Regions from separate parts of the Ferrimonas sp. YFM genome, predicted to be linked through region 1. Evidence: predicted binding sites of a transcription regulator. Region 1 holds the regulator's gene; the other holds the start of a gene.
What was found. Region 1 encodes sigma-54, which starts transcription at its own class of promoters, with help from an activator protein. Its sites were predicted from a motif close to GTTGGCACGNNNNTNGNNT; they were not measured.
Positions count from the first base shown of each region.

Region 1 (7,741 bases):
CCTATACCGTGGCCTTTCCCTCGGCGTCCCTCGAGGACAATGGCAAGGTGGGCCAGGAGATCTATGGTTTTACCCTGGATAAGGGGGGACGCCTCAATGACCAGTGGCTGATGAGCTGGCAGCTGGAGGGGGCCTACAGTGACTTTGATTTCAATAGAAGCTCGCTGATGGACGGGCGGCTCGAGGCCTGGGATAACGTCAAGACCCTGGGGGTGGGGGTGAACTTCACCAAGCCCAACCGAACCGGCCTGACCTGGTTCCTGGGGCCCAGGGTTCAGTGGGCCTACGCGGACACCACCTCGTTCGGTGACGGCTTCGGTTATGGTCTGCTGGCAGGGGCCAGCTATCCGGTCAGCGACACCCTGACCCTGGGCTTTGGCGGGGGCTATTTCAACGACCCCTATGATGTGCGCTGGATGCCGGTGCTGTTCATCAAGTGGCAGATCACCGATAAGCTCAGGCTGGATAACCCCTTCGAGCCCGGCTTCGCCGGCCGCGGCGGCCTGGAGCTCTCCTACAGGCTCAATCCCACCTGGGAGTTTGGGGCGGGCATGGCTTTCCGGACCCAGAACTTTGCCGTGGATGAGGGGGCCATTGAGATTGAACAGCCCCTAAGTTTCCTGCGGGGCAGTTTCACCGCCGAAGGGGGCTGGCGTCTGTCCGCCTACCTGGGGCACCGCTCCGAAGGGGAGTTCTCTCTGCGAGGGCCTAACGGCGGGGACAAGCGGGACCTGTCTTCAGAAAGTGCCTTGGGCGTGGTGGTGACCACTCATTTCTGAGGTGATTCAGTTAAAAAGCAGGGAGGCATTTGCCTCCCTCTTGGTATCTACTCTTCCATGTACTGACGAATCAGCTTGAACAGCTCCCGGGAGGACTTGGGCGGCTTGCTGGCCTTGGCTTCTTTGGCGGCCTGACGAATCAGTTGACGCACCCGCTGGCGCTCCTCGGCCATGGCGGGGACTTCGGCAAACAGCGCCTGCATGGCATCGTCACCCTCTGCAATCAGCCGGTCGCGCCACTGCTCCATCTTGTGGAACTCCTGGTTGGCCTGGTTGTGCTTGTTGCGAATCTTGTCCAGGGCGGCCACCAGAGGCTCGGGATCCCGGCTGCGCAGCAGCTTGCCAACAAACTGCAGTTGGCGGCGGTGGGCTTCGTTTTTCCCCTTCAGGCGCTGGGCCAGGGCAACGGCGACCTCCAGCTCTTCGTCCATGGGCACCTTGGCCAGGTCGTTCTTGCCCAGGGCCACAATTTCGTTGCCGATCTTCTGCAGCTGTTCCGCTTCCCGCTTAAGCTCCGATTTGCTGATCCACTCCTCTTCCTGGAGCTCCGGTTCCGGGCGTTTTGCTGCCATAGCTGTTCTCCTAAATGATTTGGGCGCCTATTCTAGCAGGCTATGAGCCGTCATGCCCCTATCGGAGCAGGGGCGGGGTTTGCTATCCTTTCTTGCAACTGAATTTTATGGAATCGACGAGTGACCCAAGTCAGCATTGAAGCCCAGCGTCAGCAGCTGGAGGAGGCGGTAGCCCTGGCCCTGGAAGAGGCCAAAAAACTGGGGGTGTCTGCCGCAGAGGTGGCCATCAGTAAGCAGCAGGGCTTGAGCGTCTCCACCCGCATGGGTGAAGTGGAGACCGTGGAGTTCAATAAGGACGGTGCCCTGGGCATCTCCCTCTACCGTGAGGGAGCCAAGGGCAATGCGTCCACCTCGGACCTCAGTGCCCAGGCGATTGTCGATGCGGTGCGGGCCGCCGATGGCATCGCCCGACATACCACGGCGGACCAGCATAACGGCCTGGCCGAAGCCGAACTGATGCCTACGTCGCTTCCTGACCTGGATCTCTACCACCCCCATGCCCTGACCCCGGAGGAGGGGATCGATCTGGCGGCCCGTTGTGAACAGGCGGCCCTGGAGAGCGACCACGGCATCGAGATGTCCGACGGTGCCAGCTGCAACAGCCACGCCGGCATCAAGGTGTACGGCAACAGCCATGGCTTTATCGGCAGCTATGCTTCCTCCCGCCACAGCCTCTCCTGTGTGCTGATCGGCAAGGATGAGCAGGGGATGGAGCGAGACTATGACTACACCGTGGGGCGTCGATTTGGCGATCTGGTGAACCCGGAGGCCCTGGGCATCAGCGCCGCCGCTAAGGTCAGCGCCCGTCTGGGTGCGCGCAAGATCGACACCTGCGAAGTGCCAGTGCTGTTCTCCGCCGAGACCGCCACCGGCCTGGTGGGTCACCTGGTGGGCGCCATCAGCGGTGCGTCACTCTATCGTCAGTCCTCCTTCCTGCTGGACAGCCTAGGCACCGAGATTCTGCCCCAGTGGTTCTCAATCGAAGAGAATCCTCATCTGCCCGTGGGCCTGGCCAGCGCTCCCTTCGATGGGGAGGGTGTGGCCACCCGTGCCCGGCAGATTGTCCGTGACGGCGTACTGGAGTCCTACCTGCTGACCGCTTACTCCGCCCGCCGCCTGGGGATGACCACCACGGGTCACGCCGGTGGCATCTACAACTGGCAACTGGCCAGCAATGGCGGCGATCTGGCCTCCATGCTGAAGCAGATGGGCACCGGCCTGTATGTGACCGAGCTGATGGGCCATGGTGTGAACGGCGTGACCGGTGATTACTCCCGTGGCGCCGCCGGCTTCTGGGTGGAGAACGGCATCATCCAGTATCCGGTGCACGAGATCACCATCGCCGGTAACCTGAAGCAGATGTACCGGGATATGGTGGCGGTGGGCACAGATGTGGATCCCCGCACCAGCATCAAGACGGGGTCCATCCTGCTGAGCGCCATGAAGGTGGCCGGTAACTGATTGGGGACCTAGTGTCGAAAAACAAAAAACCGGAGCCAGGCTCCGGTTTTTTTATTCTGATTCGTCGAATCGCCCGCTGAACAGTTGGGTGACCGCTTCCAGGGCGGGCTCGGCGTCCTGGCCTTCGCAGATCACCGTCACCTCCTGTCCCTGACAGGTTTGCAGCATCAGCAGCCCCAGCACGCTGTCGGCACTGGCGCTCTGGTCTCCATGGACCACCTGAATGTGGGCGTCGTAGTTGTGGGCCAGCTGCGCCAGCCGGGTGGCGGCGCGGGCGTGCAGGCCCAGCTTGTTGACCACCTTAAGGGTTCTTGTCAGCTTCACGTTTGTCCAGTTCACGATGACGGACCGAGGTCTGCTTCTGCCGCTGGCGGAAGCGTTGCTCCAGCTGTTCGGCGATGTAGACGCTGCGGTGCTGGCCGCCGGTACAGCCGATGGCGATGGTCAGGTAGGCGCGGTTGTTGCGCTCCAGCATCGGCAGCCAGTTGAGCAGAAAGTTTTCGGTGTGTTCGATAAAGCGCGCCACCATCCACTCCTTGGCGAAGTAGCGCTGCACCGGCTTGTCCAGGCCGGTGAGGGGACGCAGGGCGGGATCCCAGTGAGGGTTGGGCAGAAAGCGTACGTCGAACACGTAGTCCGCATCCTTGGGGATGCCATGCTTGAATCCGAAGGACTCAAACACCAGCAGCAGTTCCCGTTCCGCCTGCCCCAGCAGTCGGGTACGCATCTCGTCGGCCAACTGATGGACCGACAGGCCATCGGTCATGAAACTGTGGTCGGCCAGGTCGCGAATGGGGGCCAGCAGTTGGGTCTCTGAGGCGATCGCCTCCGCCAGGGAAGTGCCGCTGCGCGACAGGGGATGCAGTCTGCGGGTCTCGCTGTAGCGCTTGATCAGGCTGGCATCCGACGCATCCAGGAAGTAGATCTGTCGCTCGATGGAATCCGGCAGGTGCTTGAGTATCTCAGGAATCTGTTCCGCCTGGTCCGGCAGGTTGCGGATGTCCAGGCTGACCGCCAGGGTGTCGCATTGATCCAGCATCTCCTCCACCAGGGAGGGCAGCATCACCGCGGGCAGGTTGTCGACACAGTAGCAGCCCAGGTCTTCGAGGACCCGGAGGGCGACGGATTTGCCGGCACCGGAACGTCCGGAGAGGATGATCAGTTTCACGAGGTCACCAGGGCATAGAGCTCAGAGTCATTGCTGCATTTGCGCAGTGCCCGGCAGGTCTCTTTGTCCTGCAGGGTCTTGGCCATGGCGGCCAGAGTGGCCAGGTGCTCCTGTACGGCGTCCTCGGGGACAAACAGGGCAAACAGCAGGTCCACTGGCTTGCCATCGATGGCGTCGAAGGGGATCGCTTCGTCGCACTTGATGAACACGGCGATGGGGCGCTCGATGTTCGCCAGCCGGCCATGGGGCAGGGCGATTCCCTTGCCGATGCCGGTGCTGCCCATCCTCTCCCTGGCCAGCAGGCTTTCGAACAGCTGCTGGGGGTTGAGACTGCCGTGATGCTCGCCCGCCAGTTGGGAGATCATCTCCAGGGCGCGCTTTTTGCTAAGGCCCGGAGCGGCGATGGTGGCGCACTCCGGGCTGAGTAACGTGGTTATGTCCATGATTAATGGCGTGAAATTTTCTCTTTATGCTTGATAACCTGACGGTCCAGCTTGTCGATCAGGCCGTCGATGGCAGCGTACATGTTGTCGTGGTGGTGGGTCGCGTACACTTCGCGGCCACTCAGGTTCAGTTTGGCTTCGGCGGTTTGCTGTGCTTTCTCCACATTCAGCACCACGTAGACATTGGAGATATGGTCAAAGTGGCGCTCCAGCTTGTCGAACTTGGTGTGCACATAATCTCTCAGAGCGGTTGTGATCTCGACGTGATGACCGGTCAGATTGATTTGCATATAGGTTCCTCCTTTTTTGCTGGTTACAGCTGTTTCCGCTGATTGGATGGAGCTATGCCCAGGGCTTCCCTGTACTTGGCGATGGTCCGTCTCGCCACCTTGATTCCCTGTTCTGCCAGCAGCTCCGCCATTTTGCTGTCACTGAGAGGTTTTTTAGGATTCTCAGCAGCAACCAATTTTTTAATTAAAGCACGAATTGCCGTGGATGAGCACTCGCCGCCACTGTCGGTGCTGACGTGGCTGGAAAAGAAGTATTTCAGCTCGAAGATGCCACGGGGCGTATGCATGTATTTCTGGGTGGTCACCCGGGAGATAGTGGACTCGTGCATGTCCACCGCTTCCGCCACATCGTTGAGCACCATGGGCTTCATCGCCTCGTCACCATACTCCAGGAAGCCTTGCTGGAACTGGACGATGCAGTTGGCCACCTTGAGCAGGGTGTCGTTGCGGCTCTCCAGGCTCTTCAGGAACCACTTGGCTTCCTGCAGGTGACCGCGAACGAATTGGCTGTCTGCCTGATTGCGGCTGTTGCGGCTCAGGGCCGCATACTGTTCGTTGATGCGGATCTTGGGCATGGTGTCCGGATTGAGTTCCACTACCCAGCGCCCCTTGCGCTTGGAGACCGCCACATCGGGAATCACGTACTGGTCGTTATCGCTGACCAGGGCGCTGCCGGGACGCGGGTTGAGGGTCTGGATCAGCTCCATCGCCTCTTTGAGCTCCTCCTCCTTGAGGCGGGTCTTGCGCATCAGGCCGCGGAAGTCGCGATTGGCCAGCAGATCCATGTGCTCCTGGATCAGCATCCTGGCCTCTGCCAGCCAGGGGGTTCCCCCATCAAACTGACTCAGTTGCACCAGCAGGCACTCGGCCAGATCCCGGGCACAGACGCCCACAGGATCGAATCGTTGCACCCGCTTGAGCACCGCTTCCACCTCGTCCAGCTCCACCTCATCGTCGCCCATGGCTTCGAGAATGTCTTCGGCGGTCTGGGTCAGGTAGCCGCGTTCGTCGGTGGCATCAATGATGGCCACCGCGATGGCGCGGTCGGTATCGGACATGGGGGTCAGTTCCATCTGCCACAGCAGATGGCTTTGAAGGCTGTCGCCGGTGCTGCCCTGAAAGGGCATGTCGTCTTCCCGGCTGGACATGGGGGCCGGGGAGGAGGTGTAGTATTCGTCCCAGGAGGTGTCGACCTGAAGGTCATCGGGCATGTCGGTCTGACTCAGGGCCTCGCTGGTGTCCAGGCTGGCGGCTTCCGGAGCGGGCTCCAACTCATCCCGGGTGGCGGTGTCCGGGGTGTCGGGGACGGCTGGGCTGAGATCCTCCTCGACCTCAAGCAGGGGGTTGGCATCCAGAGCCTCCTGAATCTCCTGTTGGAGATCCAGCGTCGACAGTTGCAGCAGGCGAATGGCCTGTTGCAACTGCGGGGTCATGGTGAGCTGCTGTCCCAGCTTTAGCTGTAGAGAAGTCTTCATTTACAACAACCTGTCCTTATTCCTTCTTGTTATTTCCGGTTGTATTCCTGGTCGGGAGTTCAAATTACTATAGCTTGAACTGGTCGCCCAAGTATACCGAGCGCACCAGCTTGTTCTCTAGGATGGCGGCGGGTTCACCCTGGGCGATCAGCTCGCCGTGGCTGACGATGTAGGCGTGTTCACAGACGTCCAGAGTCTCCCGAACATTGTGGTCGGTGATCAGTACGCCCAGGCCGCGATCTCTCAGGTGCTGGATGATCTTCTTGATGTCGATCACCGAGATGGGGTCGACGCCGGCGAAGGGCTCGTCCAGCAGGATGAACTTGGGATCGGCAGCCAGGGCCCGGGCGATCTCTACCCGGCGGCGCTCGCCGCCGGACAGGCTCATTCCCAGGCTGTCGCGGATGTGGGTGATGTTGAACTCCTCCAGAAGCTGTTCCAGCTTCTCTACCCGCTGGGACTGGCTCAGGCCCTTGCGGGTCTGCAGCACCGCCATCAGGTTGTCGTACACCGACAGCTTGCGGAAGATGGAGGATTCCTGAGGCAGGTAGCCAATCCCCTTGCGGGCACGGCTGTGCATCGGCAGCAGGGTGATCTCCTCGCCGTCAATGAGGATCCGGCCCCGGTCGTTCTGCACCAGGCCCACCACCATGTAGAAGGTGGTGGTCTTGCCGGCGCCGTTGGGGCCCAGCAGGCCGACGATCTGGCCGGTGCTGACCTCAAGGCCAACGTTCTTGACCACTTCCCGGCCCTTGTAGGCCTTGGCCAGTTTCTCTGCGGTCAGGGTTGAGCGGGTCATTGCTGCTTCTCACCCTCTTTCTTTTCCTTGGGCTCGGCCAGGGATTTGAGATCGGTTTCTGCAGGCTGGAAGATGGTGGTGATCTGCTCATCCTTGTTGCCTTCGGCCACCAGCATCTGCTTCTCCAGGTCGTACTGGATGGTGTCGCCCTGGACCAGGCTGCCGGACTGGCGCATCTCCGCTTTCCCCTTCAGGGTCAGGATGCGCTTCTGGATGTCGTAGCGAATTTCGGCGGCTTCGGCCTGGGCCAGCTTGCCGTTCTCCATCATCTGTTGATAGGTGGCGGGAGAACCGGAGGCGATCAGGGTGGTCACCACCTTGTCGTCGGTGGCTTCGGCACGCAGTTCGTCGGCGTTGATCAGCAGGGTGCCCTGGGTGATGCGAACCCGGCCCGAGTAGATCAGCATGCCGTTGGGCAGATCCGCCCTGGAGTTATCGGCTTTGACCTCCACTTTCTCGTGAATGTCGCTGTCCAGGGCTGCGGCGCCGGTGCTGCCCAGCAGCATCATGGCGGCCAGAAGCAGTTTAATGGGTTTCATAGATGGCATTTACCTGACTCTTTAATTCAATCCGGTTCAAATTCAGATCCGCCCACAACCCTTTGGCGGTGATGTTAAAGCCCTCGCCATTGCCTTTGATCTGGCGGTTGGAGGTCATGATCATCGTCTCCAGGTCCAGTTCCAGATAGTCGGTGGTGATGGTCTTAAGTGGTTCATTGGGCTCGATGGCTGTGATGATAACATCATTTTCCAGT
Region 1 covers NZ_AP027368.1:4,202,434-4,210,174, reverse strand. The annotation lists gene QUE41_RS19490 (TonB-dependent receptor) at 1-779, shown strand, start outside; gene yjgA (ribosome biogenesis factor YjgA) at 827-1,351, opposite strand; gene pmbA (metalloprotease PmbA) at 1,472-2,812, shown strand; gene QUE41_RS19475 (HPr family phosphocarrier protein) at 2,864-3,136, opposite strand; gene rapZ (RNase adapter RapZ) at 3,114-3,980, opposite strand; gene ptsN (PTS IIA-like nitrogen regulatory protein PtsN) at 3,977-4,423, opposite strand; gene hpf (ribosome hibernation promoting factor) at 4,426-4,713, opposite strand; gene QUE41_RS19455 (RNA polymerase factor sigma-54) at 4,737-6,188, opposite strand; gene lptB (LPS export ABC transporter ATP-binding protein) at 6,256-6,987, opposite strand; gene lptA (lipopolysaccharide transport periplasmic protein LptA) at 6,984-7,526, opposite strand; gene lptC (LPS export ABC transporter periplasmic protein LptC) at 7,513-7,741, opposite strand, start outside.

Region 2 (7,741 bases), 1.6 Mb from region 1:
GCGCGCCCTGGAACCTCTGGGACTGGAGATCGAGCTGGCCAAAGACGGCCTGGAGGCTCTGCGCAAGCTGGAAGATCTGGTGAAGGACAAAGAGGATATCTCCGAGGTGTTTGGTGGTATCATCTCCGACATTGAGATGCCGGAGATGGACGGTTACACCCTGACCGCCTCCATTCGTGACAATCCCAAACTCACCTCTCTGAAGGTGATCCTGCACACCTCCCTCAGTGGAGTGTTCAACCAAGCCATGGTGAAGAAAGTGGGTGCAGACGACTTCATCGCCAAGTTTAATCCTGATGAATTGGCAGGAGCGATCGATCGCTACCTGAAAGAGGCCTGATTCGGTGCCAACCAAAACCTTAGCTCCTACGGAATACCAGACCTTTGCCGCCTTCCTGCAGAAGCAGTGCGGCATCGTGCTGGGGGACAACAAGCAATATCTGGTACGTAGCCGCCTAAGTCCGTTGATGAAATCCTTCGGTCTGGACAGCCTGTCCGACCTGGTGAAGCAATCGATGCGTCCTGAGCAGAGCAAACTCAGAACCGCCGTCGTCGAGGCGATGACCACCAACGAAACCTTCTGGTTCCGTGATACCTACCCCTATCAGTTGCTGGCGGACGAACTTCTGCCTGAACTGGCCAAACTGGGGCGGTCCATCCGCATCTGGTCCAGTGCCTGCTCCTCAGGCCAGGAGCCTTACTCCATGGCCATGGTGGTCCATGAGACCCGGCAGAAGCGCCCCGGGATGCTGATGAACGGGGTGGACATCATGGCCACCGACCTGTCCACCCAGATCCTGGACCAGGCCAAGGCCGGTGAGTATGACGAGCTGGCCCTGACCCGGGGTCTGTCGCCGGAGCGTCGTCGCCTGTTCTTCCAGCCTTCGCCCAAGGGGATGAAGGTGCGGGATGACGTGCGTCGCATGGTCAATTTCCGTCAGCTCAACCTGTTGGACAGCTATGCCCTGCTGGGCAAGTTCGACGTGATCTTTTGCCGTAACGTACTCATCTACTTCTCGGCGGAGGACAAGGGCAAGATCCTGCGGCAATTTGCTGCCGCCCTCAACCCGGGTGGCTACCTGGTGCTGGGGGCCTCCGAGTCTCTTGCCGGTCTCACCGACCAGTTCGAAATGCTCAGATTCCCTGCTGGAATCATACATAGAAAGCGATAGCCTCTCTTTTTATCGACAAAGGCGTGCCAATGGCACGCCTTTTGCTTTTCTAGGGCAAGACTGCGTTTAGGAGGCAAAGATGGCCATCTCGTTCGATAAAGCACTGGGCATTCATCAACACACCCTGGGGATCCGTTCCCAGCGTGCCGAAGTGCTGGCCAACAACATTGCCAACGCTGACACCCCTGGCTACAAGGCCCAGGACGTGGACTTCGAACAGGCCCTGAGCCAGGCGAAAACGGCCCAGGGCGGCATCTCCATGTCCAAGACCCACGAAGAGCACTTCAAAATCGGCAGAGAGCCCATTGGCGGCCTGGCCTACCGGGTGCCGCTGCAGCCGGATACCGGCGACGGCAACACCGTGGATGTCAACATCGAACGCAATAACTTCATGCAGAACAACCTGGAGCAGCAGATGACCCTCGAGTTTCTCGGGAGCAAGTTCCAGGGAATGCGCAAAGCGCTGCGGGGTGAATAACCATGAGCCTGTTTAATATTCTCGATATCGCCGGCAGCGGCATGATGGCGCAGAACGTGCGCCTGAACACCACTGCCAGTAACGTGGCCAACGCCAACAGCGTCTCCAGCAGCTCTGGCGACACCTACCGTGCCCGTGAGCCGGTGTTTGCCGCCCGCCTCCAGGAGTTCGTCACCCATCAGCATGGGCCTCATGGTGCCGGCATCAAGAAGGAGCTGGAAGCCCTGGGTGGCGTCAGCGTGGCCGGCATTGTGGAGAGCAACAAGCCGCTGATCCAGGAGTACGCCCCGGATCACCCCATGGCGAACGAGGAGGGCTACATCTTCAAGCCCAACGTCAACGTGGTGGAGGAGATGGCCAACATGATCTCCGCATCCCGCAGTTATCAGGCCAACGTCGAGGTGGCTGACGCCGCCAAGAACCTGGCCAAGCAAACTCTCAGACTTGGTAAATAAAGGGGGACTGGATGAGTAATACCATCGACAACAGTTACTTAAACTCCCTCAAGTGGCAGCAAGAAGCGACTCCCACAGCCAAGGACAACAACCAGGCTCTGACTCAGGAAGACTTTTTCTCCCTGCTGTCTCAGCAGTTGTCCATGCAGGATCCCTTCAAGCCGGTGGACAACGATCAGATGATCTCTCAGATGTCCTCCTTTGCCACCGTTGATGGGATCAACTCCTTGAACGATGAGATCAAGAACATGAACACCGTGATGAACTCCAGCCAGGCCCTCGAGGCCAGCAGTCTGGTAGGTCAGAAGGTGCTGATCCCATCAGACAAGGCGGTTTCGGACGGCGCCAGCCCGATCACCGGTGTGATCTCCACCCCGGCCGGGGCGCAGAACATGACCATGAAGGTGAAGGATGGGGCTGGGCAGATTGTCCGCACCTTCGAGGTGCCTGTGGGCAATGGCGGCAACGTCGACTTCAGCTGGGACGGCAAAAATGCCGACGGCGACGCTTTGCCGGAGGGCACCTACAGCTTTACCGCTGAGGCCCTGGTTGGCGGCAAGACCGATACTCTACCGGTGTTCACCTATGGCCACGTCAGCAGCGTGACCCTGGGCGGTGCCAACTACGATACAGTCCTGAATCTGCGCGGTGTCGGCGGCGTTAAGCTGTCTGACGTATTGGCGGTCGCAGAAGGCTCTTAACGAGGAACGAGCATGTCATTCAATATCTCACTCAGCGGTCTGAATGCCGCGCAGAAGGACCTGGATACCACGTCGAACAACATTGCCAACGTGAACACCATTGGCTTTAAAGAGTCTCGCGCCGAGTTTGCCGACGTTTATTCCAACTCCCTGTTCACCAACAGCAAGACCAATGTGGGCAGCGGTGTGGCGACCTCTCAGGTGGCCCAGCAGTTCCACCAGGGCTCCTTGCAGTTCACCAACAACGCCCTGGACCTGGCCATCAATGGTAACGGCATGTTCGTCACCATCTCTGAGTTCGGCTCCCAGGACTACAACTACACCCGCGCCGGTGCGTTCAAGCTGAACGACGACAACTTCATGGTGGACTCCCAGGGCAACTACCTGATGGCTCTGCCGGTGAATGACGACGGCTCGGTTTCCTCCGTCAGCCTCTCCACCACCCAGCCGGTGCAGATTCCCCAGACGGCGGGTCAGCCTCAGATGACCGGTGTTGTGGACGTCTCGGTGAACGTCAATGCCGGCGACATCACCCATGATCCGGCCAACTTCGATCCCACGGATCCCACCACCTACAACAACGCCACCTCGGTGACCGTGTACGACTCACTGGGTGAGCCGCACATCATGACCCAGTACTTCGTTAAGCCTCCGGGCGGCGCTTTGAACAACAACAACCAGTGGCTGACCTTCTTCACCATGGACGACAAGCCGGTGAACATCGGTGACGCCGCCGGCGCCACCACCAACGGTACCTGGGACCAGGACACCAACGGTGACGGCGTGGCCGATACCGCAGGTATTGCCGCTCAGAATGCCGCCGGTCATACCGCCGCCGTGGTGAGCTTCGACGACACAGGTAACTTCCTGAACACCAACCCCACCATGATCCAGACCGTGGCTCTGGGTACCACGGGTGCCGGTGTGATTGGCCCGGGCGCCGATGGCACTCAGCGGGTTGAGATCCGCATGGACAACCCCACTCAGTACGCCTCCAAGTTTGAGGTGACCAAGCTGAAGCAGGACGGTTCCACCGTGGGTCGACTGACCAACGTGGAAGTGGCGGCCGATGGCCTGATCAGCGCCACCTACTCCAATGGTACCGAAGTGCCCCTGGGCAAGGTGGCTCTGGCGCGTTTTGCCAATGAGCAGGGCCTGACTCAGCAGGGCAACACCTCCTGGAAACAGAGCCAGGCGTCCGGTGAGGCGCTGTTGGGTGAGCCCAACACCGGCACCTTCGGCGCCATCAACTCGGCGGCCTTGGAGCAGTCCAACACCGACCTGACCACTGAGCTGGTGGACCTGATCAGCGCTCAGCGTAACTTCCAGGCCAACTCCCGTGCCCTGGATATCGCCAACCAGCTGCAGCAGAACATCCTGCAGATCCGCTAAGCCTGGATTGCCGCCCCTGCCGGGGGCGGCAACCCCTTTCCCCTCGTTGCCCCTTCCCCAATTCTGAATCCCCCCTGAACCGCCCAATCGCCGCACTTTTCGTTTCTGGCACAGCTATTGCATTTACCCTGGGTAATTAACGTCATTGCCGACTGTGGAGTCACCTTTGGACAAGATGCTTTATATCGCCGCGTCAGGCGCCAGCCAGAACATGTACGCCCTGGGTGTGCATGCCAACAACCTGGCCAACGCCCGCACCGACGGTTTCAAGGCGGATCTGCACCAGGCCCGCAGCATGCAGGCGTTCGGTGAGGGGTTGCCCACCCGGGTGTTTGCCATGACCGAGCGCCCGGCCAGCAACTTTGATGCCGGCAGCCTGAAGACCACGGGTCGCAGCCTGGATGTGGCCATCAAGGGTGAAGGCTGGTTTGTGGTCGAGGATGAGCAGGGCAACGAAGCCCTGACCCGTGCCGGCTCTCTGAAGGTCGACGAAGGGGGCATGCTCACCAACGCTCAAGGCCGCCCCATCATGGGGGCCGCCGGGCCCATCTTCCTGCCACTGCCGGTGGAGAAGGTGGAGATCGCCACCAACGGCATCATCACAGTGCGTCCCCAGGGCGCACCGGCCAACGCCATGGAAGAGGTGGACCAGCTTCAGATGGTCAACCCAGAAATCAATACTCTGACCAAGGGCGAAGATGGCTTGTTCCGTGCCCTTGGCGGCGAAGCCTACCTGGCCGATGCAGAGGTGGAGCTGGTGGCGGGTGCCATCGAGGGCAGCAACGTCAGCCCGGTACATGAACTGGTGGGAATGATCGAGATGCAGCGTCAATTCGACATGCAGCTGAAGATGATGAAAACCGCCGAAGAGAACGACAGGTCAGCCGCAAAACTGTTGCGGGTGTAACGGACATTTAAAGGGTAAAGAGTATGCAACCGGCACTTTGGATCAGTAAAACAGGCCTGGACGCTCAGCAGACTGAAATCTCCAACATCTCAAACAACCTGGCTAACGCCAGCACCGTGGGCTTTAAGAAGAGCCGCGCCGTGTTTGAGGACCTGCTCTATCAAACCATCAACCAGGCCGGGGGCATCAGCGCCCAGAATACCGAGCTGCCCAACGGCCTGACCCTGGGCGCCGGCACCAAGGTGGCGGCCACTCAGCGCATCTTCTCCCAGGGCAACATGGAAACCACCAACAACAGCCTGGACCTGATGATCGACGGCCCGGGCTTCTTCCAGATTCAGATGCCTGACGGTACCCAGGCCTACTCCCGCAACGGCCAGTTCACTCTGGACGAGGAGGGGCAGATGGTGACCCCGGGTTCCGGTTATGTGCTGGACCCAGGCATCGTCATCCCGGAAGACGCCCAGTCCGTGACAGTCTCCTCCGAGGGTGAGGTGTCGGTGCGGGTGCCCGGCCAGGCGGCCAACGTGGTGGTGGGCCAGATTGAGATCTCCAACTTCGTCAACGCCAGTGGCCTGGAGCCCATAGGTCAAAACCTGTTCCTGGAGACCGGCGCCAGTGGTGCGCCCATCGCCGGCGTACCCGGCCTGGATGGTCTGGGTTCCATCCGTCAGGGTGCTCTGGAAACCTCCAACGTCAACGTGACCGAGGAGCTGGTGAACATGATCGAAGCCCAGCGGGTGTATGAGATGAACTCCAAGGTGATCTCCACCGTGGATCAGATGCTGGCCAACCTGAACCAGCAACTCTAAGGAGCCTTAGATGAGACACTGGATAGCCGCAGCCAGCCTGATCACCCTGGTGGGGTGCACCTCACCAGGGGCCCCGATTCCGGATGATCCCTACTACGCTCCGGTTTACCCCGAGCTGCCCCCTACCCAGGTGGTCAACACCGGTTCCATCTATCAGGATGCCTACGCCAACGAGCTCTATTCCGACATCAAGGCTCACAGGGTCGGTGATGTGATCACCGTCGAGCTGGTGGAGGCCACCAAGGCCAAGAAGAGCGCCACCAACGAGATGAAGAAGGACAACTCCATGTCCCTCGATCCCATCACCGCAGGCGGCGGTCCGGTCACCATCAACGGCCAGACCCTGGATCTCAACTACAAAGAGAAACTGGATCTCTCTAAAGAGGCGGACGCGGACCAGAGCAACAGCCTCAATGGCTCCATCTCGGTGAACGTGCTGCAGGTACTGGCCAACGGCAACCTGGTGATTCGCGGTGAAAAGTGGATCACCATCAACGACGGTGAAGAGTACATCCGCCTGACCGGCCTGATTCGCCCCAGGGACATCAAGCCGGACAACACCGTGGAGTCCACCCGCGTCGCCAACGCCCGCATCCAGTACAGCGGCACCGGCACCTTCGCAGAATCCCAGAAGACCGGCTGGCTGGCCGCCTTCTTCAACGGTCCCCTGTGGCCCTTCTAGGAGACGACTAGGATGAGACTCTTTGCCGTACTCATGGCCCTGGTTCTGGCCTTGCCGGCTCAGGCGATGCGTCTGAAGGACATCACCGATGTTCAGGGTGTCCGCGACAACCAATTGATCGGCTATGGTCTGGTGGTGGGTCTGCCCGGCACCGGTGAGAAGGGGCAGTTCACCGAGCAGAGCTTTGCCACCATGCTCTCCAACTTCGGCATCAACTTGCCGCCCGGCACCCGTCCCAAGACCAAGAACGTGGCGGCGGTGGCGGTGCACGCCACCCTGCCTCCCTTTATCAAGCCCGGTCAGCAGATCGACGTCACCGTCTCCTCCGTGGGCAGTGCCAAGAGCCTGCGTGGTGGCACCCTGATTCAGACCTTCTTAAAAGGTGCCGACGGCAAGGTGTACGCCCTGGCCCAGGGCAGCCTGGTGGTCTCCGGCTTCTCTGCCGAAGGCGCCGATGGCTCCAAGGTGATTCAGAACACCCCGACCGTGGGCCGCATTCCCAACGGCGCCATCGTCGAGCGCAGCGTGCCCAGCCCCTTTGCCAACGGCGACTTCCTCACCTTCAACCTGCATCGCCCGGACTTCTCCACCGCCAAGCGGGTGGCCGACACCATCAATGGCCTGCTGGGACCTGGTGTGGCCCGGGCCCAGGATGCCACCTCCATCCAGGTGTCTGCCCCCCGGGACCGCTCCCAGCGTGTGGCCTACCTGGCCACCCTGGAGAACCTCAACGTGGAGCCGGCGGAAGAATCGGCCAAGGTGATCGTCAACAGCCGTACCGGCACCATAGTGGTGGGCAGTGAGGTGCGCCTCCTGCCGGCAGCCATTACCCATGGCGGCCTGACGGTGACCATCAGCGAAGCCTTCAACACCTCTCAGCCCGGCATGCTGGCGGGTGGCAACACAGTGAACAACCCGGTGAGCAGCATCGGCGTCAACGAGTCGGCCCGGCGCATGTTCAAGTTTGATCCCGGCGTGACCCTGGATGAACTGGTGCGGGCGGTGAACCAGGTGGGCGCGGCCCCCTCGGATCTGATGGCCATTCTCGAAGCCCTGTCTCAGGCCGGCGCCCTGCGCGGCGAGCTGATCATCATCTAGGCGGCAACATGGATCCTTTGAAGCAGCAGAATCAGCACTACCTG
Region 2 covers NZ_AP027368.1:1,175,835-1,183,575, forward strand. The annotation lists gene QUE41_RS05630 (chemotaxis protein CheV) at 1-340, shown strand, start outside; gene QUE41_RS05635 (CheR family methyltransferase) at 345-1,172, shown strand; gene flgB (flagellar basal body rod protein FlgB) at 1,252-1,650, shown strand; gene flgC (flagellar basal body rod protein FlgC) at 1,653-2,105, shown strand; gene QUE41_RS05650 (flagellar hook assembly protein FlgD) at 2,117-2,806, shown strand; gene flgE (flagellar hook protein FlgE) at 2,819-4,198, shown strand; gene flgF (flagellar basal-body rod protein FlgF) at 4,365-5,105, shown strand; gene flgG (flagellar basal-body rod protein FlgG) at 5,129-5,917, shown strand; gene flgH (flagellar basal body L-ring protein FlgH) at 5,928-6,599, shown strand; gene QUE41_RS05675 (flagellar basal body P-ring protein FlgI) at 6,612-7,697, shown strand; gene flgJ (flagellar assembly peptidoglycan hydrolase FlgJ) at 7,706-7,741, shown strand, end outside.
Region 2: a site for sigma-54 is predicted at 4,303-4,321, ahead of flgF (flagellar basal-body rod protein FlgF). Genes of this name have one in related genera too.